DNA from 3 places in the Gracilibacillus xinjiangensis genome. Region 1 is predicted to be linked to each of the others. Evidence: riboswitches for the same ligand, from Rfam matches in the RefSeq annotation. Region 1 holds a riboswitch; each other region holds the start of a gene.

Evidence for each region. A riboswitch is a leader RNA that binds a small molecule or an ion and turns the genes downstream of it on or off. The one in region 1 is predicted to bind S-adenosylmethionine.
Region 2: another riboswitch for S-adenosylmethionine. It lies ahead of ACFOY7_RS04120 (methionine ABC transporter ATP-binding protein); the one in region 1 lies ahead of ACFOY7_RS06890 (PLP-dependent aspartate aminotransferase family protein).
Region 3: another riboswitch for S-adenosylmethionine. It lies ahead of ACFOY7_RS10520 (methionine biosynthesis PLP-dependent protein); the one in region 1 lies ahead of ACFOY7_RS06890 (PLP-dependent aspartate aminotransferase family protein).

What each region holds. Positions count from the first base shown of each region.
Region 1 is NZ_JBHSDT010000004.1:565,269-576,399, forward strand. Features, by position in the region: gene ACFOY7_RS06855 (PspA/IM30 family protein) at 1-10, shown strand, start outside; gene liaF (cell wall-active antibiotics response protein LiaF) at 135-854, shown strand; gene ACFOY7_RS06865 (sensor histidine kinase) at 851-1,879, shown strand; gene ACFOY7_RS06870 (response regulator) at 1,879-2,511, shown strand; gene ACFOY7_RS06875 (hypothetical protein) at 2,704-2,913, opposite strand; gene ACFOY7_RS06880 (YpmS family protein) at 3,235-3,843, opposite strand; gene ACFOY7_RS06885 (GDSL-type esterase/lipase family protein) at 3,859-4,788, opposite strand; gene ACFOY7_RS06890 (PLP-dependent aspartate aminotransferase family protein) at 5,064-6,779, opposite strand; SAM riboswitch class I at 6,859-6,973, opposite strand; gene ACFOY7_RS06895 (Hsp20/alpha crystallin family protein) at 7,142-7,609, shown strand; gene cls (cardiolipin synthase) at 7,677-9,119, shown strand; gene ACFOY7_RS06905 (ABC-F family ATP-binding cassette domain-containing protein) at 9,152-11,035, shown strand; gene ACFOY7_RS06910 (aminopeptidase) at 11,039-11,131, shown strand, end outside.
Region 2 is NZ_JBHSDT010000003.1:234,317-245,447, forward strand. Features, by position in the region: gene ACFOY7_RS04100 (beta-glucosidase) at 601-3,255, shown strand; gene ACFOY7_RS04105 (glycoside hydrolase family 30 protein) at 3,349-4,761, shown strand; gene ACFOY7_RS04110 (MetQ/NlpA family ABC transporter substrate-binding protein) at 4,892-5,719, opposite strand; gene ACFOY7_RS04115 (methionine ABC transporter permease) at 5,778-6,440, opposite strand; gene ACFOY7_RS04120 (methionine ABC transporter ATP-binding protein) at 6,430-7,464, opposite strand; SAM riboswitch class I at 7,569-7,674, opposite strand; gene solA (N-methyl-L-tryptophan oxidase) at 7,728-8,870, opposite strand; gene ACFOY7_RS04130 (AbgT family transporter) at 9,084-10,613, opposite strand; gene ACFOY7_RS04135 (hypothetical protein) at 10,849-11,131, opposite strand, start outside.
Region 3 is NZ_JBHSDT010000004.1:1,319,882-1,331,012, forward strand. Features, by position in the region: gene ACFOY7_RS10500 (ABC transporter permease) at 1-138, shown strand, start outside; gene ACFOY7_RS10505 (sulfite oxidase-like oxidoreductase) at 160-825, shown strand; gene ACFOY7_RS10510 (nucleoside phosphorylase) at 827-1,549, shown strand; gene ACFOY7_RS10515 (aminotransferase class V-fold PLP-dependent enzyme) at 2,186-3,358, opposite strand; gene ACFOY7_RS10520 (methionine biosynthesis PLP-dependent protein) at 3,351-4,457, opposite strand; SAM riboswitch class I at 4,561-4,664, opposite strand; SAM riboswitch class I at 4,927-5,027, shown strand; gene ACFOY7_RS10525 (inorganic phosphate transporter) at 5,111-6,190, shown strand; gene cobA (uroporphyrinogen-III C-methyltransferase) at 6,183-6,935, shown strand; gene ACFOY7_RS10535 (hypothetical protein) at 7,061-7,327, opposite strand; gene ACFOY7_RS10540 (MDR family MFS transporter) at 7,437-8,912, opposite strand; gene ACFOY7_RS10545 (helix-turn-helix domain-containing protein) at 9,198-9,524, shown strand; gene ACFOY7_RS10550 (hypothetical protein) at 10,012-10,155, shown strand; gene ACFOY7_RS10555 (YigZ family protein) at 10,247-10,888, opposite strand; gene ACFOY7_RS10560 (sensor histidine kinase) at 11,042-11,131, shown strand, end outside.

The sequences.
Region 1 (11,131 bases):
CATGAACTGAAAACATGATATTCTAAATAGGTGCAGGAATAACTGCACCTAAATTTTTCTGTTTAGAGTAGAAGAAAGTAATTTTCCTATTATAGATTGAGTAGATAGAGTTTTAGACAGGAGGGGAAAGTGAGATGCGTAAATTAAGTACTACAGATTTAATACGTCTATTGCTGATAATAGGATGTATTTTATTTGTTATTGAGTTTATCTTTATCGACACAGGCCTCCTGTTTATTATCTTGTTAGCATCTGTAGCCATTTACTTTGGTAAACATAATTATCATAAAACAAGTGGAAAGACGATATTTTTTGGGGGATTGTTCTTCTTGTTTATGATAGTTATAGATACCATTGCTGTACGATTTATCCTATTAGCAGTGATTGTATATTTCGTCTGGAAATGGTATCAGTCTAAGGATCAACGGGATGGTGGCCCACTATATATCCCGCGGTTTTCATCAAGTCGTGCGGAAGAAGGAACTGCATACAATAATAAGTGGTTTGGAACGTTTGATAAGGGCAATGAACCATTTGCATGGCATGATATTAATTTACAATCTCTTGTGAGTGATATCACGATAGATTTAAATAATACTGTCCTCCCGGAAAAGGAATCTGTAATTGTTATCAGGCAGTTAGTTGGAAATGTTCAAATAGTTGTACCATATGATATAGAAGTTATTGTGGAACATTCTGTATTATTTGGAGACATTACTGTAATGGATCATATCGAGCAGCATGCACTAAATCGCAATATTTACATGAAAACGGAAGGTTATGAGAATGCGCCGCAAAAGGTAAAGATATTTACTCAAGTTTTGGTGGGAAAGCTTGAGGTGAAAAGAGGGTGAAAATATATACAAGGTTAGCAGTTGTAAGTGTTATTTTAACATTCACTTTCCTCGTATTGGTTAGTTTATTATTCTATCTGGCATTTCCAATAAACAATTGGGAATTACTTTGGCAAGTGAAGGTGTTTGAGGTACCATTTATCCTCATGGTTCCTACAATGACCTTATTATTTGGGTTGTTGATTGGTTTAGTCGGTTCATATGTTGTGAGAAAACGGATAAAATTTTTAGAAAAAAGTTTAACGATGGTGATGAAAAATCAATCATTTACAGAAAATCCCGTTTTTGAAGAGATAGATGTTATTAATCAGAAAATGAAAGATGTGCAAGACTATATTCTACAGCAGACAATACGAACACAGAAACTTATTGAAGAACGGACGAAGGACCAGGAAGAGCAATTGAACCAAGTAATTTCTGAAGAAAGAAATCGACTGGCAAGAGAATTACATGATTCTGTCAGTCAGGAGTTATTTGCAGCGTCTATGTTAGTTTCAGCAGTAAATGCCAATAATACGAGTCATGATCCATTAATATCCAAACAATTAGGACAAATTGAGTCAATGATCCAGCAGGCGCAATTAGAAATGCGAGCATTGTTACTGCATTTAAGACCAGTACCACTTAAAGATAATACCTTAAAAGAAGGCATGGAAAAGTTACTCCAAGAGTTAAAAGCAAAGGTTCCTCTTGGTATCACATGGAAGATTGAAGATGTTTTTGTTAATAAGGGCATTGAAGATCACTTATTTCGAATATTACAGGAAGCTCTGTCTAATGCATTACGGCATGCAAAAGCAGAGGCAATTGACACCATCCTCATTGAACGCGATGGTTTTGTCATCTTGCGGGTAAAAGATGATGGTGTAGGCTTTGATATGAAAGAAAAGAAGGCAGGATCTTACGGGATATCCAATATGTATGAACGTGCAGCAGAAATGGGGGCACATGTTCATATGATTAGTATTCCCGGAAAAGGGACACGTCTGGAAGTTCGTGTGCCAATGATAGAGGGGGGAAGATGATGATAAGAGTTCTTTTCGTTGATGATCATGAAATGGTACGGATTGGTGTTAGTGCATTTTTATCCACACAAAACGATATTGATGTAATAGCAGAGGCTGAGAATGGGAAAAAGGCGGTAGATCTGGCATTAGAGCTGCGTCCTGATATCATTTTAATGGATTTAGTCATGGATGAGATGGATGGAATTGAAGCAACGAAGCAGATTATTGAGCAGTGGCCTGAAGCGAAAATATTAATTGTGACCAGTTTTATTGATGATGATAAAGTATATCCAGCTTTAGAAGCAGGTGCTGCAAGTTATATTTTAAAAACATCGAAAGCGGATGTTATTGCACAAGCCATCAGAGATACTCATAAAGGTGAGGCCGTTTTAGAAAAAGAAGTAACAGCAAAAGTGATGGCCAATCTCAGAAGATCAAACGAGACAGCATTACATGAAAGTTTAACTAATCGTGAGATGGAGATTTTGCTGCTGATTGCCAAAGGAAAAACTAATCAGGAAATTGCTGAAGAGCTTTTTATCGCATTAAAGACAGCGAAAGTACATGTAAGTAATATACTCAGCAAACTGCAAGTACAAGATAGAACCCAGGCGGCTGTTTATGCTTATCAGCAAGGGATTATAAAATAATCTTCTGTTTTACTGATAAAAGTATAAGCAGGTTGGGAAAAGAGAATCCGAACATGGATAGTTGAGCACAATTCCTTCCGGCAAAACACTTCGATTTCCGTGGGCACGGCTTCACCTGCTGTGTGAAGGAGAACATTTACATAGTGGGATCTTCAGCTCGTGCATTCCCACAGAAGTCTTCGTGCTCTTTAACTATGAATTATGTCTCACTTGACCTATCTCTTTATTAGCAATATACTCGTTAGCCTCCTCTAAATCCTTATGTGAATCAACCGAATCACCCGCATAACGTTCTATAGTATCCGCAGGCTGTGATGGGTTCATGTCTTTTCTTATACCAATTTCTCCATCCTGATTTGCTGGATTAGGCATTTGAAAATTTCCTTTTTGCTCTTTTTTCATGAAAATCACCTCCACTATATCTTTTAGCAACCTTGTTATTTTCATACAAAAAATATGAAGCAGAAGATTCGATTTCTTTTAAAAACTTTATGGAATAAGATGGATCATTATAACCTGAATATCCGTAATGGAAAGTCTGGAGTTTTCCAGCATATATTTTGCCTTTTTGATATGTAAGGAATGAGTGTAATTGCTAAATCTCTATAAATGAAAATAAGCGTGATATCCTCCATGTTAAAATGGTGTAGATACCACGCTTACTAGAACAAAAGAAAAACATTCTGCTAGGGCTAGTTAGATCCCAGGCTCTAAAGAGGATAGTTATTCCAACCCCAATGTTTCGTTCGGTATTTTGATACGGAATGTCAGCTGATCATTCTTTAAATCAAATTGTTGAACCCTTACTTTATAATTACTCTTTAAGTCCATTTGTGTTAGAGCGATATAAATGGTTTCTTCTTTTGGGTCAATAACCACCCATTCCGGTGTGTTAATTTTATCATTTACATATTTTAATATTTTATCTTTCGGCAGTCTTAATAACCCTAAAGACATTTCTGTTGATTGCAGGATAATATCACCATTCTCTTGAACAACAGGGTCAAAGGTGATATTAACAGGTACTTCAGACCTGAATGCCTCGATCGTACCCATTAAATGTACTTCCTGATCAAGGCTAATCGCGTAATTGTCATTTTTATCCTTTAATAATTTATCAATATATTCATTCACTAAGTGTGACAAGTTATCTTTGCTGGATTGAACGGTGAACTCTGCTCCGGCAGCTTCTTCTATATATTCTTTGTCAGGATACTCTTCACTTGCTACAGGCCACATGATAAATATAACAATAGCCAGTATAATTGCTATATTTACTGCAGCCAAAATGATAAATAGTCTCCTCCAATTAGTAAATCGGGATTCTTTCATCTATTCTCACACCTTCTAGTTAGTTGTCAGATTCTCATTATTTTGTAAATATGTCCAAACACGTTTCGCCATTAATTCGTATCCTTTTCTGTTCGGGTGAAAATTGTCTTCTGCAAACATATTTTCAGATCTGTTTTGAAAAATATCCTGCATTGGGATGAATGTTACCTTGTCATAATTGTTGGCAATCATTCTACTTTCGTTATTCCATCTTGTTAGTATTACTTCTAATTCTTCAATTTCACTAAAGTATTGTTCAAAAGGGTTAAAGAAACCTAGCAGATAGATTTCTGTATCTGGTTGAATTTCAAAAACTCTATTGATAATTTGGCCCAAACGGTCTTTATAAGGCCCTCTCTCTTCAATGAAAGGTTCCTCCGTTAAATCAATAAAATTATCCTTCAACACTTTCATAATGTCGTTTGCTCCAATGGTGATAAGCACGATATCAGCATCTTCAATCGATGTGACAATTTCTTCATTTTCTAAACGTTTCAACAATTGATCTGTTCGATTTCCCCGCTTACCGAAATTATCGATGGTAACCTTTGCTTCTTCGTTGTCGAAGTGTTCTTCTAATACACCGACATATCCACCGTTATCCGTTTCATCACCAACACCTTGAGTCAGTGAATCGCCAATTGCGACAATATGTGTATCTTTCTTGAAGAAAGTTAATGCATCAATAAAAACATCCTTCATTGCATCACCAAAATTTTCCGTTTCCTCTTCAATTTCTTCTTCCAGCTCTTGTGAAAGGTTTTCATTGTCTGATTCCTGATCATGATCATCTATATTTAGTTCATTCGTTTCTGTCTGATTCGTGTCAGGAGAGGATGTTGATATATTGTCTTGATTATTAGTACCGAAATCTATTATTATCAGCGCACTGGCTGTACTGCCTATTATTAATAGGACAAGCAAACTTATGAGGATTTTTTTCATTGCACACACCTTCGATTAGACATTCTTAGATTGTTCTACTGTATATTTCTATACCCATCTTTCTTGTTTTTCACACGTTATAATATATGCATCAAACAGGGAAAACATGTGATATGTAATTTGCCAGGGCAAATGCTTAAGGGAGTTCATTCACTGCTCTGGCAATAATAAATGAGTGTATTTTATCACAGTAAGCAATCCGGGTAAACAGAAATAACCGTGAATCAATAAAGATCCACGGTTATTCTCTCTTGAATAACGGATAGGGAAGGGGATTACTCTCCACGGCGTAAGCGGTCAGCCTCTTGGTAAGGACAACGGTTTTCTACAATAATTTGTCCTTTTGCTTCCGCATTTGCTTTAATTGTGCTATCAGCTTCTTCTCTAAACCACACGATTTTAGCTTTGCCCGAAACTAGATTCGGATTATTAGATTCTACTACTAATACTATATCAATGTCTCCTTCTGCATCGGAAGGGTTACTAACTGCTGGAACACCATAAAGGGTGCTTTCCTGTTCACTGACAGGTGTAATTTGAAAACCTAGCTTTTGTAAATTAGCAACAGTATTTGCAGCCTCCTCACTATAGCCTACTACTGCAATATTTTTTTGGCGGATTCCGGCATTCTCTCTGGCATATGGTGAAGATAACGCCCATACAATCGCTTTTTCAGCATCTATTTTAATTGTCGGTTCACTATTTGTTGCTTTAGCAATTGCTTGATCTAAGTCTTTAATAATATCATCAGCTGTTTCAATCCCGACAGATAAGCGGACAAGTTCTTCTGTCACACCAGATGACTTTAACTGTTCTGCGGATAATTGTTGATGAGTTGTTGAGGCGGGGTGGATAATTAATGACTTCGCATCACCAACATTTGCAACATGTGACCATAACTGGATGTTATTAATAATACCACGTCCAGCTTCTCTGCCACCCTTGATTCCGAAAGTAATGATGGAACCAAAATGATTGCGTAAATACTTTTTCGCTAATTCATGTGAAGGGTGATTTTCTAAACCTGGATAATTTACCCATTCAACTTGTGGATGATCATTTAAATATTCTGCTACCGCTTTTGTATTTTCGCTATGACGTTCGATACGCAAATGCAATGTTTCTAGCCCTTGTAAGAAATAAAAAGCATTCTGCGGGCTTAGACATGCACCAATATCACGTAATAACTGCACACGCAATTTAATGGCGAAGGCAGGCGGTCCAATATCAATACCGAAACGAATGCCATGGTATGTTTCGTCAGGTTCAACAAAACCTGGAAACTTGTCGCTGTTCCAATTAAACTTGCCACTATCAACTACTATGCCACCTATGGTTGTTCCATGACCTCCAATCCACTTTGTTGCGGAATGGACAACGATATCTGCACCCCATGCAATTGGTTTACATAGATATGGGGTAGCAAAAGTATTATCAATAATAAGCGGGATACCATTTTCATGTGCGATATCAGCAACAGCTTCAATATCGAAAATATTTAAGCTTGGATTAGTAATAATTTCTCCGAATATTGCTTTTGTTTTAGGTGTGATCGCAGTGCGGAAATTCTCTGGATTCGATCCATCGATAAATTTCACATCAATTCCATACTTTGGTAACGTTTTGTTAAATAAATTGAACGTTCCTCCATATAAATTACTGTCAGCAAGAATTTCATCACCTGTATTTGCTAGATTCAGAATGGCTAGAGTAATTGCCGCCATTCCAGAGGATGTGGCAACAGCAGCAACACCATCTTCCAGTAATGCCACACGCTGTTCGAATGCATCAACTGTAGGATTCATAATTCGCGAATAAATATTGCCAGGTTCTGCTAGAGCAAATAAGTTCTGTGCATGTTCTGTGTCATTAAATACATAAGATGTTGTCTGGTAAATAGGGACAGCACGTGAATTAGTGGCAGGATCTACTTGTTGGCCGCCATGAAGCAATGATGTTTCATTGCCTGTAAAATCGAATGAATGTGTCATAATACCCCTCCAATTAATATGTAATAAAAAAACCTCTTCTTATCCAGGTAAGAAGAGGTTTGTGTTAACTTATATCCTCCTCTTATCTTTCAGGTTTGCACCTGTAGGAATTAGCACCTTTTCAACTTGGATGCTCCAAACTGACGGTTGCCGGGCTTCAACGGGCCTAGTCCCTCTGCCTCTCTCAATAAGAGTCTATTAATGAAATTATTAATCATATTATAAGTGAAAAGAATGTAAGCGTCAATCATAATGATCAATTTTTGCAATCAGCTCCATTAATTTTTTTAGGCAAATACCTATTACACTCTCTTTACAGGTGCATAGACTAGTATAAAAATAAAAAAAGAAAGGTGATAAAAATGGATAATAAAGAAAAAAGATCAGAACGACTCCCGGTTTGGGGAGATGAACTAATTAGAAAGCTGGATGCATTTATCTACGATAAACCAACACGAAATATTATGGGGACAATTGACCAGTTTTTTGAAAGAGCAAGAGGCCCTGAGAGAATTCCGGCAGATATTTTAGAAACAGAAAAAGAATGGCTGGTCCGTGTTGATTTGCCTGGTGTTAAGAAAGAACAGATTCAGTTAGCTGTTCATGGAAGTCAACTATTGATAAATATTTCGCATAAGGAAGAAACCGAGCATTATGATCAAACGTATCACTATTACAGAAAAGAGAGAAAAGAACAGTATAAGGAACGAACGATTACATTACCATACATGATTGATAAGGATAAAGTCAAAGTAACGTTTACTAATGGCGTATTACAAATCAAAGGTCCAAAGAATAGTCCAGACGAAAAATACTTGTCCATTGATTAACGAAGTGTTGATTCGCTCGTATTAGGGAAAAGTATGCTATATTAAGACAAGGAAAGGGGGGCATCAGATGGGTGTTTATCAATTAGTAATAAGTTTTCTTTTAATTTTTAATATTATATTATCTTTAGCGATCATCTTTTTAGAGAGAAAAAATGCAACATCAACATGGGCATGGATTATGGTTTTAACATTCATTCCTATTTTTGGATTTATTCTATACTTAATTTTCGGTCGAAAGCTTAGTAATAAGACGATCTTTACATGGGATACAAAGAGTAAATTAGGTGTAAAAACAGCTGTACAACACCAATTGAGAGAGATTGAATCAAAACAGTTTCAAGTAAATGATGAAAGAATGCATGCATATGAGGATTTGTTTTACTTACATTTACGGAACAATGATGCCATCTTCTCACAAGATAATGATGTAAAAGTGTTTACTGATGGGAATCGGAAGTTTAATGCACTAATAGAAGATATTGAGAAAGCAAAAGATCATATTCACTTAGTTTACTATATTGTGAGATCAGATCATTTGGGACAGCGGTTAGCGGATGTGCTGATGAGAAAAGCGCAAGAGGGTGTGGAAGTAAGGTTTCTGTATGATGATATGGGATCAAGGAAGTTAAGCCGGAAATTAATACGGAAAATGCGTCAAGCAGGGGCAGAGGTGGAAGGATTCTTTCCCCCATTAATTCCAAAAGTTAATCTGAAAATTAATCATCGGAATCACCGTAAATTGGCGATCATTGATGGAGAAATCGGCTATATCGGTGGTTTTAATATTGGTGATGAATATTTAGGTGTTGATAAACGATTTGGTTATTGGCGGGATACCCACTTAAGGGTTGTTGGCAGTGCAGTCAACCATATGCAAACACGTTTTATTCTTGATTGGAATCAGGCTTCTCGCAATGACATTGATTACCATAAGCGTTATTATGCAACAAAGCCTGCAGGTAAAATTGGTATGCAAATTGTTTCAAGCGGTCCTGATTCGGAGTGGGAGCAAATTAAGCATGGCTATATGAAAATGATTATGTCTGCAAAGAAATATATTTTTATCCAAACACCGTATTTTATTCCAGATGAGAGTCTGCTAGATGCATTAAAGATAGCATGTTTGTCCGGTGTTGATGTTAGAATTATGATACCGAACAAGCCTGATCACCCGTTTGTCTATTGGGCAACATACTCTTATATTGGTGAATTACTGAAAGCAGGGGCAACGGTTTATATTTATCAGAAGGGATTCTTACATGCTAAGATGATTATAGTAGATGGAGCCATTGCATCTGTCGGAACGGCAAATATTGATGTAAGAAGTTTCCGTCTGAACTTTGAGGTGAATGCTTTTATATATAATGAGACATTGGCAGAAATGCTTGTGGATGAATTTGAGAAAGATATGGAAAATGTAACACAACTAACTTATGCGCTATATCAAAAAAGGCCGTTATGGATTCGATTTAAAGAATCGGTATCACGGTTGATATCGCCTATTTTATAATCAGGAATGTCTGAAAGAAGGAGTTGACCGCATTGCGAGGCTTGAAAGTAGAAGGATTAACAAAAACATATGGGGAAAAAGTGCTTTTTGACAGTATCACTTTCTCCGTAAGTGAGAATGACCGGATCGGGTTGATTGGTGTAAATGGAACAGGGAAATCTACATTACTGAAAGTATTAGCAAAATTAGACACAGCTGAATCTGGCGGGATGGACCACCCAAATGATTATCGAATGGAATACTTAGATCAGGAACCGAAATTAGATAGCGGATTATCTGTCCTTGACCAGATTTATTATGGTGAGGCAAAAACAATTGTGACACTACGAAATTATGAGCGGGCTGTATTAGAATTAGAGCGGGAACCGGAGAATACGCACTTGCAGCAAAAGTTACTTCAAATGCAAGCAGAGATGGATCATCTGGATGCATGGGATGCTATGACTGTTGCAAAAACGGTACTGACTAAATTAGGGATAACGAATATGAATCAGAAGGTGGAAGAGCTTTCTGGCGGTCAGAAAAAAAGGGTGGCCATTGCAAAGGCTTTAATTCAACCAGCTGATTTATTGATTTTAGATGAGCCGACAAACCATTTAGATAATGATACGATTGAATGGTTAGAAGAATATGTACCACAATATAAAGGGGCGATATTGCTTGTAACCCATGACCGCTATTTTCTGAATCGTGTAACGAATCGGATTTTTGAACTTAGTAATGGGAATCTCTATACATACAATGGGAACTACCAAACATTTCTTGAACAAAAAGCGATGAGGGAAGAACAGGAAATACAAGCAGAGAAAAAACATCAGAATCTATTGAAAAAAGAAATAGCATGGCTTCGCAGTGGGGTAAAAGCACGAACAACGAAACAAAAGGCAAGAATTGATCGGGCAGAGCAATTAAAAGAAGTTAGTTTTCATACAAATAAGGATGAAATAGATTTTCAGGTTGGTTCCATTCGATTAGGCAAAAAAGTGATAGAGGCAGAAGGTCTGTCGAAAAGTTATCAAGGGAAGATCTTATTCCGCGATTTCGATTTCTTAATAAAACCTGGCGACCGAATCGGGATTGTTGGGGCGAATGGGAGTGGGAAAACAACTTTACTAAATATTCTGGCTGGAAAGATTACACCTGATAATGGAAAAATAGAAGTGGGTGAAACGGTTAAAATTGGCTACTATACTCAAGACCATCCTCCATTAGATGAGACGGTAAAAGTGATCGATTTAGTCAGGGAAGTAGCAGAAGTTGTCCATACAGTGAATGGGGACGTCATAACAGCAGAGCAAATGCTGGAGAGGTTTCTTTTTCCAAGATCCCAGCAATGGACATATGTGCGTAAATTGTCTGGTGGCGAACGCCGTAGATTATATTTACTGACAGTACTAATGAGAGAACCAAATGTTCTGTTTCTGGATGAACCAACCAATGATTTAGATACCGAAACTTTGGCTGTTTTGGAGGATTATTTAGAAAGCTTTCCAGGGGTTATGCTTACTGTTTCCCATGATCGCTATTTCCTTGATAAGACAATTGATCAAGTGATAGCCTTCACGGGTACCGAAACATTGACACATTTTTATGGTAACTATACAGAATTCAGGGAACAATTTAATAGGAAAGAAGTGCAAAAGAAAGAAGAAAAAGTGAATAATCAATCTCCGCGTCGCAGAAAGAAAAGACTTTCCTATCAAGACCAGCAGGAATGGGCAACAATTGAGGAAGATATTACTTCATTAGAAGAAGAACTGGAGTTAATTCAAGGGGAGATTGAAGCTGCTGGCAGTGATATCGGCAAAATTAATCCATTATTTGAAAAGCAAAATGAATTAGAAGAGCAATTAGAAATGAAAATGGAGCGCTGGGAAGAACTGTCTCTATTAGTGGAACAATTGAAGGAGGAATAACAAATGGCACAACAGCAATTATTAGAAAAATACGCAGAATTAGCATTAAAAACAGGCGTCAATTTACAAAAAAACCAGGCATTAGTGATCAACTCG
Region 2 (11,131 bases), on a different contig from region 1:
CAATCTCCTTCAACTTCTAACTCGTTTGGGATACTTTGAAAAAAGTATGGGAACTCCTTGGAAATAAGTTAAATAAATAAAAGGTGGTGTCTGTTACTTGTGAAACGGCATCTTTTGCTTTGGTGTTAAGTATTTCTGGCTATTTATAAGCGGAACACCCTAGGTTTCCTTCTTCTATAATCTACCAAAAATGTTGGACAAAATTGGACAGTTCATTACAATTGGGTCAATAAAAAAGGGTCAAAGGACTACAATTTGACATTAAATATTAATATTACATGTACAAAATCTAGATTATTACAATAATTACGGAATTCGAATTATTATTTTGTAACAGTAATACTGAGACATGATATTTTAGAACGATTTTTTCTTTGAATTTAAGCACTTCCATTCTATATCACTAGCGTTTGCATATGCAGGCAAGTTAAGTGCCACTAGGTCATTAGCCACAAAATTAATACCAAGAGAAGAACATATTGACTACCCTTTTTTGTAAGGGTAGATTGGGAGAGGCAAAAAAGTAAATAGAGAAAGGTGGCAAGAAGGTTAAATATATTAATAGTGAACATAACATTATCAACTTAGAAAAGGAGCAACATGAAAGTGAAAAATAAAATAAAATTTCAATTAATATCGATGGTATTGGTTTTTACATTTTTTGTGACGCCACTTTCTTCTATAGCTGCTGAAACAACAAAGCCATGGATGGATCCATCCCTATCTGCAAAAGAACGGACATCATTACTGCTCGATAATATGAATTTAGATCAAAAAGTTCAACTAGTAACAGGAAACCTTAACAACCATTATGGTTTTTATAATGAAGAAATCAATGACTTTGGCATACCAGCATTGACAATGGCGGATGGGCCAGCTGGGGTTCGTATTGCTAATTCAGACATTCAAGATAAAAAGGCTACTGCCCTTCCAGCACCAATAGCTCTTGCTGCTACATGGGATGTTAATGCAGCAAATACATATGGGGAACTGTTAGGAAATGAAGCTTTTAATACTACCCATAACGTCATTTTAGGACCAGGATTAGATATTGCTCGTTTTCCTTGGGGGGAGCGTAATTTTGAATCGTTAGGAGAAGATCCATTATTACAATCCAAGCTAGCGATCCCTTACGTGAATGGAATTCAGAGTTATCCAGTGATGGCAACTGCAAAACACTGGTTATTAAACAACCAGGAAACAGAACGTTTCACGATTGATTCTATTGCTAGTGAACGAGCAATTCAGGAAGTATATGCACGTCCATTTGCTGAAGTAATTGAACATGCTGGTTTAAGCTCTGTTATGTGTTCATTTAATAAAGTAAATGGAGTTAACGCATGTGAAGATGGAGAAATCCTTACAACAGTTTTAAAAGATCAACTAGACTTTGAAGGCTTTGTTATGAGTGACTATGGAGCTAACCATAGTACAGCAGTATCTGCTAACGCTGGGTTGGATTTAGAAACACCTGGTGAACCAAACGGATACTGGGGAGATCACCTAACCGCTGCTGTCACAGAAGGTAAAGTAAGTGAAGAAAGAATAAATGACATGGCTACCCGTCTGTTAACAGAAATGTTTAGTAAAGGATTATTTGATCAGCCTGCTGAAAATAATCCAATTTCTGCTAAGGCTCATGGCAACATTGCTCGCGAGATCGCAGAACAGAGCATGGTGTTAATGAAAAATGAAAATGGGACATTACCTTTAAATAAAAATGAGGTAGAATCTATTGCCGTTATTGGCCCTGATGCTGACAACGCCTCAGCAGCGGGTGGAGGAAGTTCCATGGTAAATCCTACTTATACAGTAAGCCCCTTAGAAGGTATCAAAAATGAGGCAGGGCAAAACGTACAAGTATCTTATGCCCCAGGAAGTGATCCAATTAGTGCAGGAGATATTTTACCAGGTCCTTCCGCGGTGCCGTCTTCTTTATTAAGCCCTGTAAATGGGGAAGATAATAAGTATGGGTTAACGGCGGAATACTGGTCAAATACCAATTTTGAAGGAGAGCCTTCTTTAATTCGCACAGATAATCAAGTAAACTTAAATCTTGGATTCTATAATTATGAGGGATTTAATGCACAATCACCTAAACTAGAAACAACTCCTGGCGAGTTTAATAGTGAAATGTCTGCACGTTGGACAGGTCAGTTTACAGTACCTGAATCTGGAGAATATACGCTTTCTCTTTCAAGCCTTGGAACAGGGAAACTATACATTGATGATGAGCTTGTCATTGACAATCAAAGTAAGAAGCTAACAACATCTAAAAAGACTCTTTCTTTTGTGGAGGGAGAGCAACACAATGTACGCATTGAATACAGTACCGGCGATTCTGGCGGACAGCAAGATTTTGGTGGAATAATCCGCTTTGGTTGGGAGCCACCGAATGGTGCAGTAGATACTAAGATGCAAGAGGCAATTGATTTAGCTGAAAAATCAGATGTTGCAGTCGTTGTAACTCGTACTTATGATAGTGAGGGTTATGTCGATAATTCGACACTTGATTTACCAAATAACCAGGATCAATTAATCAAGGAAATTGCTAAAGTAAATCCAAACACAGTTGTTGTTCAAATGAGTGGTAGAGCAGTACAAATGGATACTTGGCAAGATGATGTACCTGCCATTGTACAAGCGTGGTTCCCCGGCCAAGAACAAGGGAACGCGATATCAAATGTGTTATTTGGTGAGGTAAATCCATCTGGCAAACTACCAATCACATTCCCTGTTGACGAGGACACTACACCTGTTTCGAATGACAATCAATTCCCTGGAGTTTACGGTGTATCTGATTACTCTGAAGGTGTATTTGTCGGTTATAAAGGGTATGAAGAAGCAGGAATTGAACCAGCTTATGCATTCGGACATGGATTATCCTATACAACATTCAAATATCGAAATGTTAAGGCAAAAGCGAAAACAAAAGGAAAAAATAAAGATTTAGAAGTTACTGTTTCCCTTAATTTAATTAATACTGGAGATGTATCTGGTTCAGAAGTAGTGCAAGTTTACGTTGGTCAGCTTCCAACAAGCACAGAAACTCCAGCTAAGCAGTTAGCAGGATTTAAAAAAATTGAATTAAAGCCAGGTAAAAAAGAACATTTACAAATTGAACTTGATACAAAGTCACTCTCTTACTGGGATGAAACGAAGAATGAATGGATCATGCCAAGTGGAGAGGTACCAGTTTACGTCGGAAGTTCATCAGATGATATTCGATATGAAACTAGTATCCATATTAAATAGCAGTATAAGTTGGGGGAAGACCCCAACTATTCTCTTTTAGGAGGGGTTACGATCGGTTATATTAAAACATTGTTTCCTATCTTTTTAGCTGGAATGATAATTTCTATAATTCCCTTAATTTTACCTGAAAAGCAACAGGAGAAAGTGAATCTATGGTTAACGACTTCTGATCAAAGCCACTTGCTTTCACCACAGGAATCTTTAGAATTCGATAATATAGAGGAAGGTAACATACCCACAATCCAAGTTGACCCGACTGTTAAATATCAAACAATGGATGGTTTTGGTGCAGCAATTACTGGTTCTTCCGCCTATCTTATTAGTCATATATTAAGCTCTGAACAAAGAAACTCCTTACTAAATGACTTGTTTACTAAGGATGGTATTCGCATAAGTTACATTCGTCATACGATTGGAGCTTCTGACTTTTCTGTTGATGAAAATGGCAATCCATCAAGCTACACATATAACGATATAGAATCCGGCACTGATTTTGCTTTAGAGAATTTCTCCATAGAAAAAGATAAAGATATTATTAAACTCTTACAAGATATTGATACAACCAATAATCAGATCAAAATACTTGGCACACCTTGGACTGCTCCTGCATGGATGAAATATGGTTATCAACAATTAAATGGATGGTACTTAAATTATAAGGATAAACGTATTTATGAAACTTATGCAGATTATTTTGTGAAATATATACAAATATATAAGAGTCACGGGGTCTCTATTGATGCTATTACGATACAGAATGAACCAGAATTCACCTCTGAATCCTATCCTAGTATGAGTATGGGAGCTGAGGAACAAGCAATGTTTATTAAAAATTATTTAGGACCTGCTTTTTCAGAAAATAATCTTTCCACTAAAATTATTGGTTATGATCATAACTGGAATAATGGAGAGAATTATTCAAAAAACCTTTTAAAAGATAAAGAAACAAGGAAATATGTAGATGGTACTGCTTTTCATTGCTATGAAGGCGAGCCGGCATCTATGTCCAGTGTTCATAATTCCTTTCCAAGTAAGAACATTTATTTAACGGAATGCAGTGGAGGTGACTGGAGCCCAGATTTTGGCAATAATTTAAATTGGTATATGTCGAAATTAATTATTGGGGCTCCTCGAAATTGGGCGAAGACTGTTTTGTTTTGGAATATCGCTTTAGATCAAAATGGCGGTCCAACAAATGGCGGTTGCACTGATTGCAGAGGCGTTGTTACAATCAACAAAGATAATGGTACTGTCTCGAAAAATGCAGAATATTATGCAATTGGACATGCTAGTAAATTTGTTGAACCTGGAGCAGTTCGCATTAGCACGACACACTACAATGGTATACTCGAAACAGTTGGTTATAAAAATCCAGATGGGTCAATTGTTTTAATTGTAGCTAATACCAGTTCCAATACGGAATCATTCCAAGTGAACTACAAAACGGAAGCTTTTAATTATGAAATGGAACCTAATAGTGCGGTAACCTTTAAATGGGAAGGTTAAAGGTGCTGAATTTTAGATTCCCAGCCCATTTAAATCTACTTCTCCGATGATTACAAATAAACCCCCACCTCTACATGTGAACAATGTAAAAAGTGGGGGTTTTCATAAAACGTATTTTTTAAGGCTATTCCTATTGCTCCTCTATTACCTCTTCAATCGGTCGAACCACTGGGACAGCTGCTCCTTCATACTCATCTTCTATGAAGCTCTGTACTTTTTCCGAATGGTAAATGTCAACGATTTGTTGGAACACTTCCTCATTCTTACGGTCCGTATGTGATGCGATGATATTGATATATGGAACACTTTGCTCATCTTCACGGAAAACCGGATCACTTGTTGGATTTAGCCCTGCTGCAATGGCAATATCAGAATTAATAACTGCCGCTGTCGCATCTTGTAATCCTCTGGCAGTTTGGCCTGCTGTTACTGTAACAATATCAAGGTTTTTCGGATTTTCCACGATGCTTTCCACCCCGCCGGAACCATTAAATCCTTCTTTTAATGTAATCAATTCCGCTTTTTCTAAAAGCATTAATGCTCTTCCTAAGTTCGTCGGTTCTTTAGGCAAAATGATTTGCGCTCCATCCCCTATTTCACTTAATTCTTCTATTTTTTCAGAATAGATTCCCATAGGCCAAATAGCTGTCGTTCCTATTGCTGATAAATGTAACCCTTGTTCTTCTTTAAACGAATGAAAGTAAGTAATTGTTTGGAAAGCATTTAAATCAATTTCACCATTGTCTAAGGCAATATTCGGCTGCACATAATCACTAAATTGGATAATTTCAATCTCAATACCCTCTTCTGCCGCCAATTCTTTCACTAACTCCCATGTCGGTGTTTCTGCCGTAGTTGTACCTACTTTCACATTAGTAGAATCAGCAGATCCGTTATTGGAACCACAACCAGTTAAAATAAAAATTATTGCTGCAAAACTAATTAAAAATTTCTTCATATGTTTGAACTCCCCTAAGTTGTTTTTTTATATCTCATCTATTATTGTTATTAATTACTTACGATCTTCTAATTTTCTTAGATAAATAGTTTCCAATTGATTGAATAAGTTGTACCATAATTACGAGAATGATCACAGTAACAACCATAACCTCTGTCTGGAATTGATTGTACCCATATGAAATGGCTAAATCGCCAATTCCACCACCACCTACTGCTCCAGCCATTGCTGTCGCACCAATTAGGCCAATGATAGCAATGGTTAAGGACAGAATTAAAGAGCTTAATGCTTCTGGTAAGAGAAATTTCCAAATAATTTGCCAAGGTGTAGCACCCATTGATTCTGCAAGCTCTATTGTCCCCTGGTCCACTTCCAATAAAGAATTCTCTACTAACCTTCCAATATATGGGGCAGTATAGAATACTAAAGGGACTATTGCGGCAGTCGTTCCAATTGATGTTCCAACAATCAACCTTGTCAATGGAATAATTGCAACAATTAAGATAATAAATGGAATCGAACGTAAAACATTCACGACAATGTTCAATAGGTTAAAAACAGTTTTATTTGCTAAGATCCCCTGATCTCTAGTAATAACCAAGGTAATTCCCAGCGGTATACCAATCAATAAAGATATCAAAAATGCAACAAAAATCATATAAAGTGTTTCATTAAGGGAACCGAATAACTCAGGCCAAAACCATGACCAACTAAATTCCATCTGCCGCAACCTCCCTAATTGTTGTATTTTGTTCTTGTACATACTTAACAACTATATTGACTTCACGAGAATCCCCGATAAATTCGATGATAATATTACCAAACGGCTGACCTTGAATGGTTGTTATCGTCCCATGAATGACATTTACATCAACAGAGAACTTCTTAGCAATGTTTGATAACAATGGGCTATTGGCAGATTCACCTTTGTAGAGAATTCTGTAAACAGAATTAGATGAACCCTTTTCTAAAATGTTCTTCCATGTTGCTTCAGGTAACGCGTCATTTAAGACCGTACGAACAAAACTTTTCGCTATATCTGTTTGTGGAGATGTAAATAGATTTATCGTTGTACCCTGTTCCACTATCATTCCGCCATCTATAACAGCCACTTTATCGCAAATATCCCTTATCACATTCATTTCATGTGTAATTAGAAGTATGGTAATTCCCATTTCATCTCTCACTTGTTTTAACAAATCTAGTACAGCATTTGTTGTATCAGGATCAAGCGCGGAGGTAGCTTCATCACAAAGCAAGACATGTGGATCTGTTGCTAGCGCTCGGGCTATACCGATTCTTTGTTTTTGCCCGCCAGATAGCTGCTCAGGATAGTGATCTGCTTTATCGGCTAAACCGACAAATGAAAGGAGTTTCATCACTTTATCATGAATAGCTTCTTTCGAATATCCTTCCAAAATAAGTGGCATCGCGACATTCCCGAAGGCTGTTTTTGAATGCAACAGGTTGAATTGTTGAAAAACCATCCCTATTTTCTTTCGTTCTGTTCTCAGATCTTTTGCTGGCAGTTTCGTTAAATCTTTGCCATTAACAATGACCCTTCCAGCAGTTGGTTTCTCAAGTAAATTAACACAACGTATCAAAGAGCTTTTACCCGCTCCACTATATCCCACTACTCCATATATTTCTCCTCGTTTTACTTCAAGGTTTATGTTCTTAAGTGCCTCAACTGGATTATCTCCGTCTTCTCCATATAGTTTGCGTATTCCTTCTAGTCTTAACATCAAACCCTGCTCCTTTTCATAAACCGAATAGTAAAATTAATTTTCCCGACAATAAAATTAAAAGAGCCTTTTTTATAATCGAAAAAGGCTCTTTTAATCTAAAAACCTTATCTTTCAGAAAAAATTTCTGCAGGAATTAGCACCTTTCTAAACAATTAGAAGGTTGCCGGATGTCATCGGGCCATGTCCCTCGATCACTCTTGATAAGTATTATATATTTTGGGAAAAACTATTTTCAATCATATATAGAAAGGAGTCGAATGTCAACAGTTTTTCAACCTTTTTATCGAAAACTGTCGAATATTTAACATAGACTCACGATTTCCTGTTACCAATTGACTAAGAATCTCACCGACTGCACTACTAAATTTAAAACCATGTCCTGAAAAACCACACGCAATCACAACATGATCATGTTCAGGATGCTTGTCTATAATAAAATCCTCATCAGGAGTATTTGTGTATGTACATGCTTTCCCTACTTTATGCTCCCCAAGGTCTGGCATATACTGTTTTGCAAAATTGCTAACATCTGCTCTGTCTGCATCACTTGTACCAAAAGGATCGATTGGTTTATCCATATCTCTGGGAGTTCCGCTGTCATGTCGTCCTATCTTCACCCCAGCACCATGTATACTTGGAAAACCATAATACGTACCGATAGGTGATAGAAAAGAAAATGCCGGAAAATTAGTTGAATGGTATTGATCTAAGTTTTCGCCAGTTTCAAACCATGAGAAAGTAGTGCGCAATTCTTGCAAAGGCAACTCTAACCCAATTTGCGGAAGAAGTTTTCTCGTGCCGGCACCTGCCGTTAAAATGAGGGACTTCGCAGTATAATTTTGTTGATTGGCTTTCACTGTTACACTATTATTTTCGATAGAAATTGCTGTAATGTTTGCATCACTTACTATTTCTGCACCATGTTCTAATGCAAGCTTTTTAAATGCACGGATACAATTTTCACTCATCAATACCCCTGAGTCCAGCTCGTAACATCCAATGTACTCATCAGGTACGTTGAAGCCACTCCATCGTTGATTGATTTCATCAGCGGTTAACTTCTCTACATTTAATTTATAACTTTTTGAGCTTTTTAATACATTCTGAATAAACGGGGAATCTGATTCACCGACATTTATCACACCTGTAGGAAGGAAAATATCTTCTCCGGATATATCTTCTAATTCTTTCCATAATTGCTGTGAACGCAATGCCATCTCCACATAACTCTCACCTTCGCCATAAGCATGGCGAATTATCCTCGTTTCCCCATGATGAGAACCAAAGGTATGCGGCGGGCTGTATTTATCGACTAACAACACTCGTTTTCCTTGCTTAGCTAGGTAGTAACCTGCCGCCATACCCATTGATCCCGCACCTATGATAATTACTTCATAATCCATTTATGTACCTCCTGCTGATGCAATTAATCTGTCAACTTGTCCGACCATAGTGAAACGAAATATACTAGGTTTTATTTTGTAATAGTAAACCTTTCTATCATCAAAAGCAACAAGTGGGAAAAAGTAACAACGGGGACATATTGAATTACTTTTTCCACTTTTTTGAGCCTTCGTGGAACTGCCACCCTACTATTAAAAAATATTTAGCCTACTTTATTGGATCGGATAGTGAATCCCCGCGCCTGGCCCTACAGGCAGACCTAACAACATCCAAATAAACAACAAGATAATCCATCCTACAGAAAATGCTGCAGAATATGGAAGCATAATAGAAATTAATGTTCCAATACCAATCTTCTTCTCATATCGCTGAGCAAAAGCAATGATTACCGGGAAATACAATAATAATGGTGTAATCATATTCGTCACAGAATCTGATATTCGGTAAACTAATGTAGTTAATTCTGGTGTATAACCAAGGTTCATCATAATTGGTACAAAGACTGGTGCTAAAATCGTCCACTTAGCTGAAGAGCTGCCTATAAAGAGATTGATAAGCATTGTTAAAAAGATAAATGTTAAAATTAGACCAAATCCGTCAAAGCCTGTCTCCTTTAAAAATTCAGCGCCTTTGAATGCAATCACTGTTCCCATATTTGTTTCCCGGAAGTATGCAATGAATTGCCCTGCAGTAAAAGCTAAAGCAATATAACCGCTCATGCTTGCCATTGTTTTCCCTAATAATTTCGTTAAATCTTTATCGTTTTGAATTACTTTGGAGACAATTCCATAGACAAGACCTGGAACGAAGAAAATAATGAAAATGACAAATACAAGTGAGTCAAAGAACGGGGATTCCATATAGCCTCCATCCCCTCTTAATGGCCCAAATGATAAAAAGGCCATGACTGCTAATGTAATCAGAAAACTAATTGCGGCAAAACGCAGCCCTTTCTTCTCTACTAGAGTAAGCTCATCTACTTGCTCACCCTTTCTCTCCCCTTCATATTTTCCGAGACGTGGTTCGATCACTTTTTCAGTAACTAACGTACCAATGACAGTAACTAATACAACAGAAATAGCGGCAAAGTACCAATTCATCGATACAGTAATTGTATCCGCATATTGCGGGTCAATGGTTCGAGTTGCTTCCGCTGTTAATTCACGCAAAATTGCATCAGTGGAAGTTAAAAACAAGTTGGCGCCAAACCCACCAGAAACACCCGCAAATGCTGCTGCCAGTCCTGCGATCGGGTGACGGCCAAGGCCTAGAAACAATACAGCCCCCAATGGTGGTAAAACAACATAGCCAGCATTAATGGCAAGGCTGGACATGACCCCCGCAAACACAAGTGCAGCTGTTAAAAGTCGTGTAGGAAAGGAGAAAACTGTTGCTTTTAATGTTGAATTAACAAGCCCAGTCTGTTCCGCTAATCCGATCCCTAACATTGTAACAAGCACTGCTCCTAATGGCGCAAAACCTATAAAATTATCAACAGCATTTTGGAAAATGTATTGCAGACCGTCAACACTAAATAAGTTATGAACTTGTACCTCTTCACCTGTTGTTGGATTATTTATTGACACACCAGAGAAGATACCAGATAAAACGATTACCAAAAGTGCTAATATAGCAAATAAAGATAATGGCGATGGAAGTTTATTGCCCAACCATTCAATTCCATCCAATGAACGGAATAATGTTCGTTGAAAAAAATTGTTCTCTTTTTCCTTACCTCTCATAGTTTTATCCCCCTAATTCCCATAAATATAGTATGAATTAATCTAGCAAATATTCAACTTAATGTAAAGTGAAATGTTTTCCAATAATTATTTTTTAGTGAGAGGAAAATGTATAGTAAAACACCAAAACTAATATCTATAAAATAGGGAAATTTAGGCAGAAAAGGCAGATGCCTTAAAAGAAGGGGGGATTATTGGGAACACGAGAACTCCCGCCCATGTTCCCTCTTAGCTTTTAGACGGATTCATCATCATGTTTCTCTTCCATTCTCTTAATTATTTCATACCGTTGTCTTTGGCGATTTCCATAAGTGGAAGAAAGAACTGCATCTTCATTTTCCAAAGTTGTACCAAACGCTCCAATAAACGTCGAAAGGCTAGTCGCGGTCCAAGCTAACGATATATACCTTAATAAATCAACACTTCCGGAAATTTCCGATTGCATAAGTTCACTAGGTATTAAAATAATGGCAGCAAAAATAAAGAAAACAAATAAAATAATGTAATAAAAAACAACT
Region 3 (11,131 bases), 750 kb from region 1:
ATCAGATTACAAGGTTTAAATATACCAACTAATTTTACGTTAATGCTTCCTTATGTGATTACAATATTAGCAATGTTTATTTTTAAAGATAAAACACAGTTAAGTGCACTGAAAAATAGTACAGGAAGCTCACGATAATTTTGAAGGAGGTTACCAAAAATGTCAAAAAAAGCAGATCGATTGAAAAAGTCTAAAGTGCCGCCAAGAAACGAAAAATATGGAGATCGATTACCTCCAGGACAAACCTTAACAACGAAATTCCCTATCCTTCATGAAGGGGAAGTACCTGAATATGATTTAAAAGATTGGAATTTAAGAGTCTTTGGTGAAGTTGAAGAAGAGAAAGTATTCACATATGAGGATCTAATGAGCATGCCGCAGACATCGATTGTTCGTGACATCCATTGTGTTACCCGCTGGTCAAAATTTGACAACACATTTACCGGGGTAAAATTTACAGATTTTTTAAAGGTAATTAATGTGAAAGATACAGCAAAGTATGTGATGGTATATGGTGATCATGATTATGAAAGTAATATGCCGTTAAAAGACTTGTTGAAAGAGGATATCCTGATCGCACACAGTTATGATAATAAACCACTATCTCCAAAACATGGCTATCCTTTCCGCCTGATTGTTCCACACCTATATTTCTGGAAAAGCGTAAAATGGATTCGCGGAATTGAATTTATGGAAGAAGATCGTCCAGGCTATTGGGAGCGAAATGATTTCCATAATTATGGGGATCCATTTAAAGAAGAACGCTTTTCAATAGATGATGCTTATATGCCTGATGATGAATGGTTAAAAAAGGAGTTTGATTGATATGTATTTGCCAAATTTAAAAATAGATGCAAAAGATTTACCGGAAAAAGTGATCGTTTGTGGGGATCCAGAGAGGGCAAAGCTTATTGCGGAAGATTTGGATGATAGCAAATTACTGGCTCAAAACCGTGAGTATCATACGTATGCTGGATTTTACCAGGGAGAGTATATCGCGGTTGTTAGCCATGGTGTAGGTTCACCAGGTGCAGCAGTCTGTTTTGAACAATTAATCCAAGGTGGTGTGAAGTATTTAATCCGAGTTGGAACTGCAGGCTCTTATCAGAAAGAAGTGAAACCAGGCAGCCTTGTTATAAGTACAGCAGCTGTCAGACGAGATGGATTAAGCAGCCAAATTGTACCTGAAGGTTTTCCGGCAGTAGCTGATTTAACTTTAACCAATCGTTTGATTGAACTGTCGAAGTCACAATCAATAGACTCACACCATGGTATTACATTGACACTAGACGTATTCTATCAAGGAGCAATTGCTTTTCCTCATGAAGAATATAAAAATGCAGGTGTCCTAGCTGTTGAAATGGAAATTGCCTCACTATTTACAATTGCGAGCATAAGGGGTGTCCGTGCTGCAGCAATTGTTGCAATAGATGGTTATGCTGACGCAGATCTGGCAGAAGATTATAATCCCCATACAGATCAAATGAAGCAAGCTATTGAAATGGAGAAAAAGATTGCATTAGAAGCATTAACGAATACAGATAAATAATGTGTAAGGAGTTGTCCATATATTCTGGACAACTTTTTTTGTCAGTTTTTTTAAATGCCAAAGCGTGAGTGAAAAGCAGTGGTGATGGCATTGAAATAGTGTTTAAAAGGCAAAGCGTGAGTGAAAAGCAGTGGTGATGGCATTGAAATAGTGTTTAAAAGGCAAAGCGTGAGCGAAAAGCAGTGGTAATGGCATTGATAAGCGGTTTAAAAGCCAAAGTGTGAGGAAATGCAGCCGTGATGGCATTGAAATAGTGTTTAAAAGCCAAATCGTGAGTGAAAAGCAGTGGTGATGGCATTGATAACTGTTTAAAAGCCAAATCGTGAGTGAAAAGCAGTGGTGATGGCATTGATAAGCTGTTTAAAAGCCAAATCGTGAGCGAAAAGCAGTGGTGATGGCATTGATAAGCTGTTTAAAAGCCAAATCGTGAGCGAAGAGCAGCCGTGATGGCATTGAAAAGGTGTTTAAAAGCCAAAGCGTGAGGATAAAGCAGCCGTGATGGCATTGAAAAGCCATAATATCTCAAAGAAGAGGAAGCCTAAGAGCAATGAATTATGCCCAACTAGTCAAATTGATGCCAAAAAAGGCCGATAAAGCAATGTAAAGCTTTACCGACCTTTCTTGTTCGTTGATAACTTAATTCCTTACTACAACTGACTGTTCCAATGCTTGCGTTAAATCTTCCACAAGATCGTCCACATTTTCAATACCGACAGATAAGCGGAATAGTCGATCATCAATACCTCGCTCTTTTCGTTCGGCAGGGGGCATTGCTGCATGAGACATTGTTGCAGGGTGTGAAAGAATAGATTCTACTGCTCCAAGGCTTACCGCGAATACTGGTAACTTTATGCTTTCTACAAACTTTTGACAATCAATTTTTCCATCTAAAAGAAAAGATAGCACAGCACCGCCACTGCGAGCCTGTGACTTGTTAATCTCATAACCAGGGTGTTCCTTTAAACCTGGATAGTACACTTTTTCAACAGCTTGATGTTCTTGAAGAAAGTGAGCAATTTTGTCAGCGGATTGACTAGATTTTGTTAGTCTTGTTTCCAGAGTCTTCATCCCTTGAATCAATGTATAACTATCATGTGCACCTAAAATGGCACCGAATGTATTTTGTACAAACTTCAATCGTCCTGCTAACTCTTCATCATTTGTTACAGCTAATCCTGCTACTATATCACTGTGTCCTGACAGGAATTTCGTTGCACTATGTAAGACAACATCAACACCTAAGTCAAGCGGGTTTTGATAAAGTGGTGTCATAAAAGTATTATCTAAAAATGTGAGGGCATTATTTTGTTTGGCTAATTGTACTGTTTTCCGAATGTCTGTCACTTGCAATAAAGGATTAGCAGGTGTCTCGATATAGATAACCTTTGTATTAGGTCTGATCGCTTGCTCAATTTCTTCATTTTTTGTCATATCAACAAAGGTATAGTCAATAGCGAATTGTGTAAGCAATTGACTGACAAAACGGAAGGTTCCGCCATAGACATCTTTTGTTACAACAACATGGTCTCCTGCCTTTAATAACAGAAAGGCAGAGGAAATTGCTGCCATTCCAGAAGAAAAAGCAAAACCTGCTATTCCATTTTCTAATTCTGCAATGGTTTTTTCAACAATTTCTCTTGTCGGGTTTCCTGAACGGCTATAATCAAAAGGTCCAAATGAATGTAACTCATCCTGATGGTATGTTGATGACAAATAGATAGGAGGGTTAACAGCACCTGTCTTTCTTTCCTGGTAACCTTGGTTCACCCCTGCGTGAATTAATTTCGTTTCTAGCTGGTGTTTAGACATGAACAATTCCCTCCTTGCTTTTGATTAACGCCTGATTAATATCATTCTTCAAATCCTCTATATGTTCAATCCCAACAGAAAAGCGCAGCAGTCTGCCGCAGATTCCACGACGGTCCCGTTCTTCTTCTGGAATATCTGCATGTGTTTGGGTTGTTGGATAAGTTATAAAACTTTCGACACCACCCAAGCTCTCCGCGAATATAATAGTTTCAAGGTTTGATAGAAAACCTGCAACCATTTCTTTGTCTTTCACACGAAAGCTCATCATTGCACCTCTGCCAGGATAAAGTACATCTGTAACTAATTCATGATTTGTTAGAAATGTTGCGAGATCCTTTGCATTTTGCTGTTGTTTCTCTAACCTTAAGCTAAGTGTTTTCATCCCGCGAATTAAGAGCGTACAGTCAAATGGTGAAAGCACAGCACCTATTGCATTGTGAAGATAACCTATTCTTTCAGAGAGTTCTTCCCCTTTCGCAACAACTAAGCCAGCTAGTACATCATTATGACCACCTAAATACTTTGTAGCTGAATGGATAACAATATCGGCACCATCATTTAATGGCTGTTGTAAATATGGGGTATAAAATGTATTGTCAACAATAAACAGTAAATCATGTTTTTTAGCAATTGCGGCAATCTCTTTTATATCTAATTCAATTAATAATGGGTTAGTAGGTGTTTCAATAAAAATAGCTTTTGTTTTGTCCGTAATATTTGCTTCAATTTGATCAGGAGTAACATAAGTTGGTTTGATATTATATGCTTTCTGATAATGATCAAACAGGCGGTAACTTCCACCATATACATCTTCTGTTACAATAATTTGATCACCTTTTTCGAATAGGGAAAAAATAAGCTGGATTGCTGCCATTCCCGATGTACAGGCAAATCCTTTTGATCCATTTTCTAATTTAGCAATCGTTTCTTCGACAATATCTCTCGTAGGATTTTTGGATCTTGTATAATCAAATCCCGTTGATTCACCAATCGTACGATGTTGATATGCTGTCGATAAATAGATCGGAGCTTCTACTGCTCCAGTTTTTGGATCTGATTCATTTCCGATTTTTGCAAGTATAGTTTCAATATGTTTCAACAGGCCCACATCCTTTAATGCAAATTTTACCTCTTTTTCTAAATTGAAAAAGGCTTTCTTCTTTGATAAGAAGAAAGCCCTGTAAGGTTAAGGTTTACTAATCTCCTTATCTTTGGTAAGAATACCGTCTGGAATTAGCACCATGCATCGAATATGCTGGTTGCTGAGGTGTCAACGGGCCAGTCCCTAAACCTCTCTGGATAAGTGTAAAACGAATTATTTAGTTTTAATGGAAATACTATACATACTATCATACAATTCTCCAGTATAAATATCAAGGAAATTTTCTAAAAAAAATTAAAACCTAGTAAATGTATGGGATATAAGGGTTTTCGGCCGAAAAGCCTATTATTTCAATAAATACCACTATTGACAATAAGTAATTTTGCCATTATATTCAATACAAATACCCAGTAATTATCGAGAGAAACTAACCGAATACTTCATTAAGAATACGATTCAATAACAATTCTTATCAAGAGAGATGGAGGGGCTGGCCCGTAGAAATCTCAGCAACAGGCATTATGTACTGTGCTAATTCCAGCAAGTATATCACTTGGCAGATAAGAAGGAGGTAAAACTTCTGCTTTATGCTAAAGTGGGAGTTTTTTATTATATAAAATGTGTTGCCAACTTTAATATAAGGAAGTAGGATGAAAATGTTAGTGATTATTGCAATATTAGCGGCGTGTCTGTTTGCATTTAATATAGGAGCAAGTGGTTCTGCAGCGAGTATGGGGGTCGCTTATGGAGCAAAGGTAATTAAAAACAGGAAAACAGCATTGTTTTTAGCGGGATTAGGTGCGATCATTGGTGCATTATGGGGTGGTCAGCATGTAACAAACACGTTAGGCAAAGGAATTATTTCCGAAGAGATTATTGATGTTCCCATTGCGGCAATTATCCTGTTAGTCGCTGGCGGAACACTATTAATCACAAACTCTATCGGTATTCCTTTATCAACTAGTGAAGTTACAGTAGGTGCGATTGTTGGTGTAGGTATCTCGTTTCAGCAACTTTATGTAACGAGTATCTTTCATATTGTCAGCTTATGGCTAATAATTCCCTTTCTTGCATTTATGATTACATTTACTTTTGAAAAGTTACGTACAAAATTTCATCATAAAATTAAAATGAAACCATCCCATAAATTGCTGGCAGTACTGTTGATGTTTACTGGTTTCTTTGAAGCGATTGCAGCAGGGATGAACAATGTCGCAAATGCTCTAGGTCCTTTAGTAGGTGCAGATATTATGTCAATGGAAGTCGGTTTGCCATTATTCGCAGTAATTGTAGCATTTGGAAGCTTTTTGTTCGGTGGCAAGGTATTGGAAACAAATGCAAAGAAAATTACGAGCTTATCACTAGCAAATGGTGTAGTGATATCCAGTACAACAGGATTCCTTGTTATTATCGCGTCCTTCCTGGGTATTCCGATTCCTATGACACAAGTGACAACGACTGCTATTGTAGGTATTAGTGCAACGAAAAGCTGGAAAGATGTCTGGAAACAAAAAATAGTTCACCAGATTGCAAAAGTCTGGATTACATCTCCCATTATTTCATTAGTCATTGCCTATAGCTTAACAGAAATGATTGTTCACCAGTCATTCTATACTGTAGTATTATTACTGCTAACCATTATGATTACATTCGTTTTACTGAAATATGAAGTAAAAGCAGATAAGAAGATAAAGAAGCAAACGAGAAGGGAATGGCAAGCAAATGAGTAAAGTTTACATCGTAGGAGCGGGACCGGGAGATAAGGAACTAATAACATTAAAAGGTTTAAGAGCAATTAAAGAAGCTGATGTGATTCTATATGATAGATTAATTAATAAAGAACTGTTAGATTATGCGAAAGAAGGCTGTGAGTTGATCTTTTGCGGAAAAAAACCGAGATTACATGGTTTGATTCAAGAGGAAATTCATCGTTTACTAGTTCACCATGCCAAACAAGGAAAAGTTGTCACAAGGCTAAAAGGTGGAGATCCATTTATATTCGGCCGTGGCGGGGAAGAAGGGCAAGTATTGAAAGTAGAGAATATCCCTTTTGAAATTGTTCCGGGAATTACATCAGGCATCAGTGCTGCAGCTTATGCAGGGATACCGTTAACACACCGGGGAATAAGTGGTTCTGTGAGCTTTGTCAATGCATCCAATCCGGATAACCGTGCAGTGGAAGAATGGGAACATATTGCAAAAGGAGCAGACACTCTTTGCTTCTATATGGGGGTAAGACACTTTCCGAAAACTGCACAATATTTAATACAAGCAGGACTTGACCCCAATACTCCTGTTGCAATCATTCATTGGGGAACATTTACACACCAAAAAACAGTTATTGGTACATTAGAAAATATAGAAAAAAGAATGGGCGAGATTAGCAATCCTTCCATGATTGTTGTCGGTAAAGTGGTTGATTTGCATAAGGACCTGCAATGGTTCGAACAAATCGCCGTAGAACAGTTGAACTAAAGGGAATAACCATTCTTTGGACTATCTTCTATACGAGCGGTTAGCTTCTTGGGAAGACTGTATCCAAAAGATAGCATCGATTATTTACGGAACGCATGGTATCATGGTATAATCGTTCCGTAAATCTAATCCTGATCAATAACCCGCTCAATCTGTTCCTTATCTTTCTCCCAATCCCATTCTGGATTGATTTGATTGAGAAATGCCTGGACTTGATCATTGGACAAATCTTGCTCACCATTAGAGTTATTTTGATAGGATTTCAGCTCCCATTCGCCACCTTTTTTATTTACAGGCATTGTCCATTTCACTGTGAAAATATAGTCATTGTTATTAATATCCGCATGAATCAGCAATATATCCTTATGAAGAATCATGTTTGATAATTTCATATTGATACTCCCTCCCATATTACAGCTGGCTTTTCTTTATTATACCACAAAAAATAAGCGCTTTCTTCCATTGGGTAAAAAAAGGCTTATCAATAAGACAAACCTAATATTACTTATCTTTCGGATATATTTTCGGGAAAAATAATAGAATAATAAATGTGAGGAGGCCGATTACAAATAATCCCTGATACACATTATGTAAGGCAAAACTTAATCCATCCTGTATTGCGAGCAGTTCATTAGGATCAAAAGTCTGGCGCATTTCTTCATCAAGTAATATTTCTGTGTTGCTAATTTCTGCATTAACTTCTGCTTCCTGAAAATATTTTCTCATTTGCTGGTTCATCAACCCGCCTAGAAATGATGCACCAACAGCACTTCCGATGATCCGCATAAACATATTTAAGGATGTAGCAACACCACGCACATTCCAATCCACATGATTTTGAATCGAGACAATAAAGGTAGTGCTGGACAGTCCCATCCCGACACCGATAATGAATGAACTGATTGCCGCGTAGACTGGTCCTTTATCCGAATCAAGTAATGAGAACAGGAAGGTCCCGATTAACAGTGCGGTTCCCCCTAAAAGAGCAGTTGTTCGAAAGCCGATCTTTAACACTAAATGTCCGGCAACCGTAGCAAAAATTGGCCAGCCAATCGACATTGTACTTAATGTAAAGCCGGCAACAATCGCTGACTCTTCCATCACCCCTTGTACATATGTTGGCAGAAAACTAGACAGCCCTAATATAATCATGCCAGAAAATAATGTTGCCAGATTTGCGATAATAATTAATCGATCTTTCCAGAGAAAAAGCGGCATCATTGGTGATACTGCCCTTTTTTCCTGCCATACAAACAGCCCCATACATGCAATAAATAGTAACAAAAGAGAAACTGTCTCAAGTGAAGTCCATGTCCAGACTGTTCCTGCTTGGACAAAAACAATAATTAAGGCAGATATACCGACTAAAAATAAAGCAGAACCGATGTAATCAATTGATTTCTTTTCCTTACCAACATCTTCATGGAAGAAACGATAAACACCGATGATCCCGAGAATGCCAAGCGGTATGTTCATCCAGAAAATCCAGGCCCAATCAATAAACTGGACAATAACACCGCCAAGCAGCGGGCCAAGGACTGAAGAGATTCCCCAGACACTTGCTAAGTAGCCTTGAACTTTTGCCCGTTCTTTCAGTGTGTACATGTCTCCAACGATTGTCGTCACAATTGGCTGAATCGCACCAGCTCCTATACCTTGAATAAGTCGGTATATAACAAGTGCTGTCATTGAATGAGCCAAACCACATAATATCGACCCTGTGAGAAATATGATGACTCCAAACATAAATACCGGTTTGCGGCCAAACAGGTCAGCTAGCTTGCCATAAACCATTGTTGTAATTGCCTGCATTAATAAGAAACTGGAAAAAACCCAACTGTATAGCGTGAATCCACCTAAATCTCCCACAATATTAGGCATAGCTGTAGCAACAATGGTACCTTCAATTGCAGCCATAAACATGGATAGAACGAGTGCAATTAAGACAAGTGGCCGATTCGTTTGCTTATTTGACATTTTCGATCTCCCTTTTGTTCATAATATTAATGGTATTGTACCAAAATATTATTTTAGAATCACATGTTATTCTGTCGAGTAAACGAATTATAAAACTATTTGGAAGGATAATTGTTGCATCATTCTGAATTAAGAACTATAATAGGGAAAAATAACTAATTTTTGAATTTCATCATACGATTAATCACTAATTATTCATTATTCGACAAAAAATGAAACTTTATATAGAACGATAATGAATGATTATGTTATAATGAAAACGCAATAGAAAGTGGGTGAAACATGATGATCGGTCCAAAAATACAAGAACTTAGAAAAGGTAAAAGAATGTCGCTTTCCGAAGTGGCAGAACAAGCAGGTGTAGCTAAATCCTATTTAAGTTCCATCGAACGGGGAATTCAGTCAAATCCATCCATCCAATTTATGGAGAAGATAGGGAAAGTTCTTGGTGTAACAGTTAATGAATTATTAATGAGTCAAAATGATCAAGCTATTCGCGATCAATTGGATGAGGAATGGCTGAAATTGGCAGAAGATGCGATGAATTCAGGTATTTCAAAAGAAGAGTTCAAACAGTTTTTAGAATTTAATAAATGGAAAAAAAGTCATTAAATAAATAGCATTAAAAAAAGACGAAAGATGAATGTTGTCAGCCACTGGAAAAGAGAGTGACTGGCATTTTTATTTCTAGTAAATTTTTAAACTGTGATTAACTATAGATCAGTCATTAGTTAGCTGAAGATGAAGAAGATAGAAACCAGCAAAAGAACGTTCCGCGAAAAAGGTATAATCTTCAAGAATTTCCGTCCTTTGTGAAAAACTAGTATGATTCTAGGTGAATATATGATTAAATAGTTAGAGAATGATAGAAGTTTCTTTAAACAAAATATACTTTTTTGCTATTCCTGAAACAATATTGTACGCTATGTTTGATGGCCATCTAATAGATAAATAATAGCAGGTTAATTATAAAGAATACGATAGCCAAAGGATTACTCTGATAACTTTAGAAAAGGAATTCTCTATAAAACAGACATAACGACACGGTTTGAAACGAAACACATATACTACAGAAGATAGATGCAAATGGGGTGATAATTTGTCGGAGCAGGAAATATATCGATCGATATTAGAGAAAATGCTAGATCAAACAGAAAGACAACAAATTAACAATTCGGAAGATTTTATAAAGAAATTAACACAAGAAATTAGGCAGTCTAACGTACTGTCAATTAAAGAATAATAAAGAGAGGAGTGTGAATAAACGATTCTGGTATCGAAACTTTTTTATTCACACTCGTTTAAAAGTAAATTTCCCGGGGAATAATCATTATTTACGGATTTGGCACATCAATTTCTACATATTTTGAGTCACCTTGTTTTATTTGAGCCGTACCATTCGTAGTATTTATGATCCACTCATGGAATGGTTCTTCCTCACCACTGTTAACATAAATTCGAAGCGTTACTTGATCTAAGTATTCTATATGATCTAACAGGTAATTGGTTTGACGGATCTCGTTTTCTAATTTGCCTAGAAGTGTATATTCAACTGTCACGAGAAATTGGTTCATTTTCTTTCGTTCCACAACACCGGTTGTATTAATTCCTAGAGATGTGGTACTGGCATATGCACGTATCAGTCCTCCGGCACCAAGTTTAATCCCGCCAAAATATCGTGTGACGACAACGGCAGTGTCTTTTAACTGTCTTTTTTTTAATACTTCTAAGATTGGTACACCGGCTGTTCCGCTAGGCTCACCATCATCATTGGCTTTTTGAATTTGATCATGTTCACCGATCATATATGCGGAACAATTGTGTGTTGCATCAGCATGTTTCTTCTTGATCTCTTGAATAAATTCCTTTGCTGCATCTTCTGTTTCCACTCGTTTCACATAACCAATGAAACGAGACTTTTGGATGATTTGTTCATCCCAACCTTCTGGCTTTACGGTAAAATACTGGTCTAACATTATTTCCCCTCCTGAAAAATATTTGTATAATTGATAGGATTAAGTGTAAAATCATTACAAATGAAAGAATATATAAATGTGAAAATGCCCCCATAAAAAGTACTGAATAATTCGAATTATGTCATTGAAACTAGGTGGTGAGAGTTAGAGATTATGGATAACTGGGACCGTGATTTAGATTATATTATACAAGAGATGATAGATACAGTAAAAAACAGTAAAGATGAAGTATTTAACATTTCT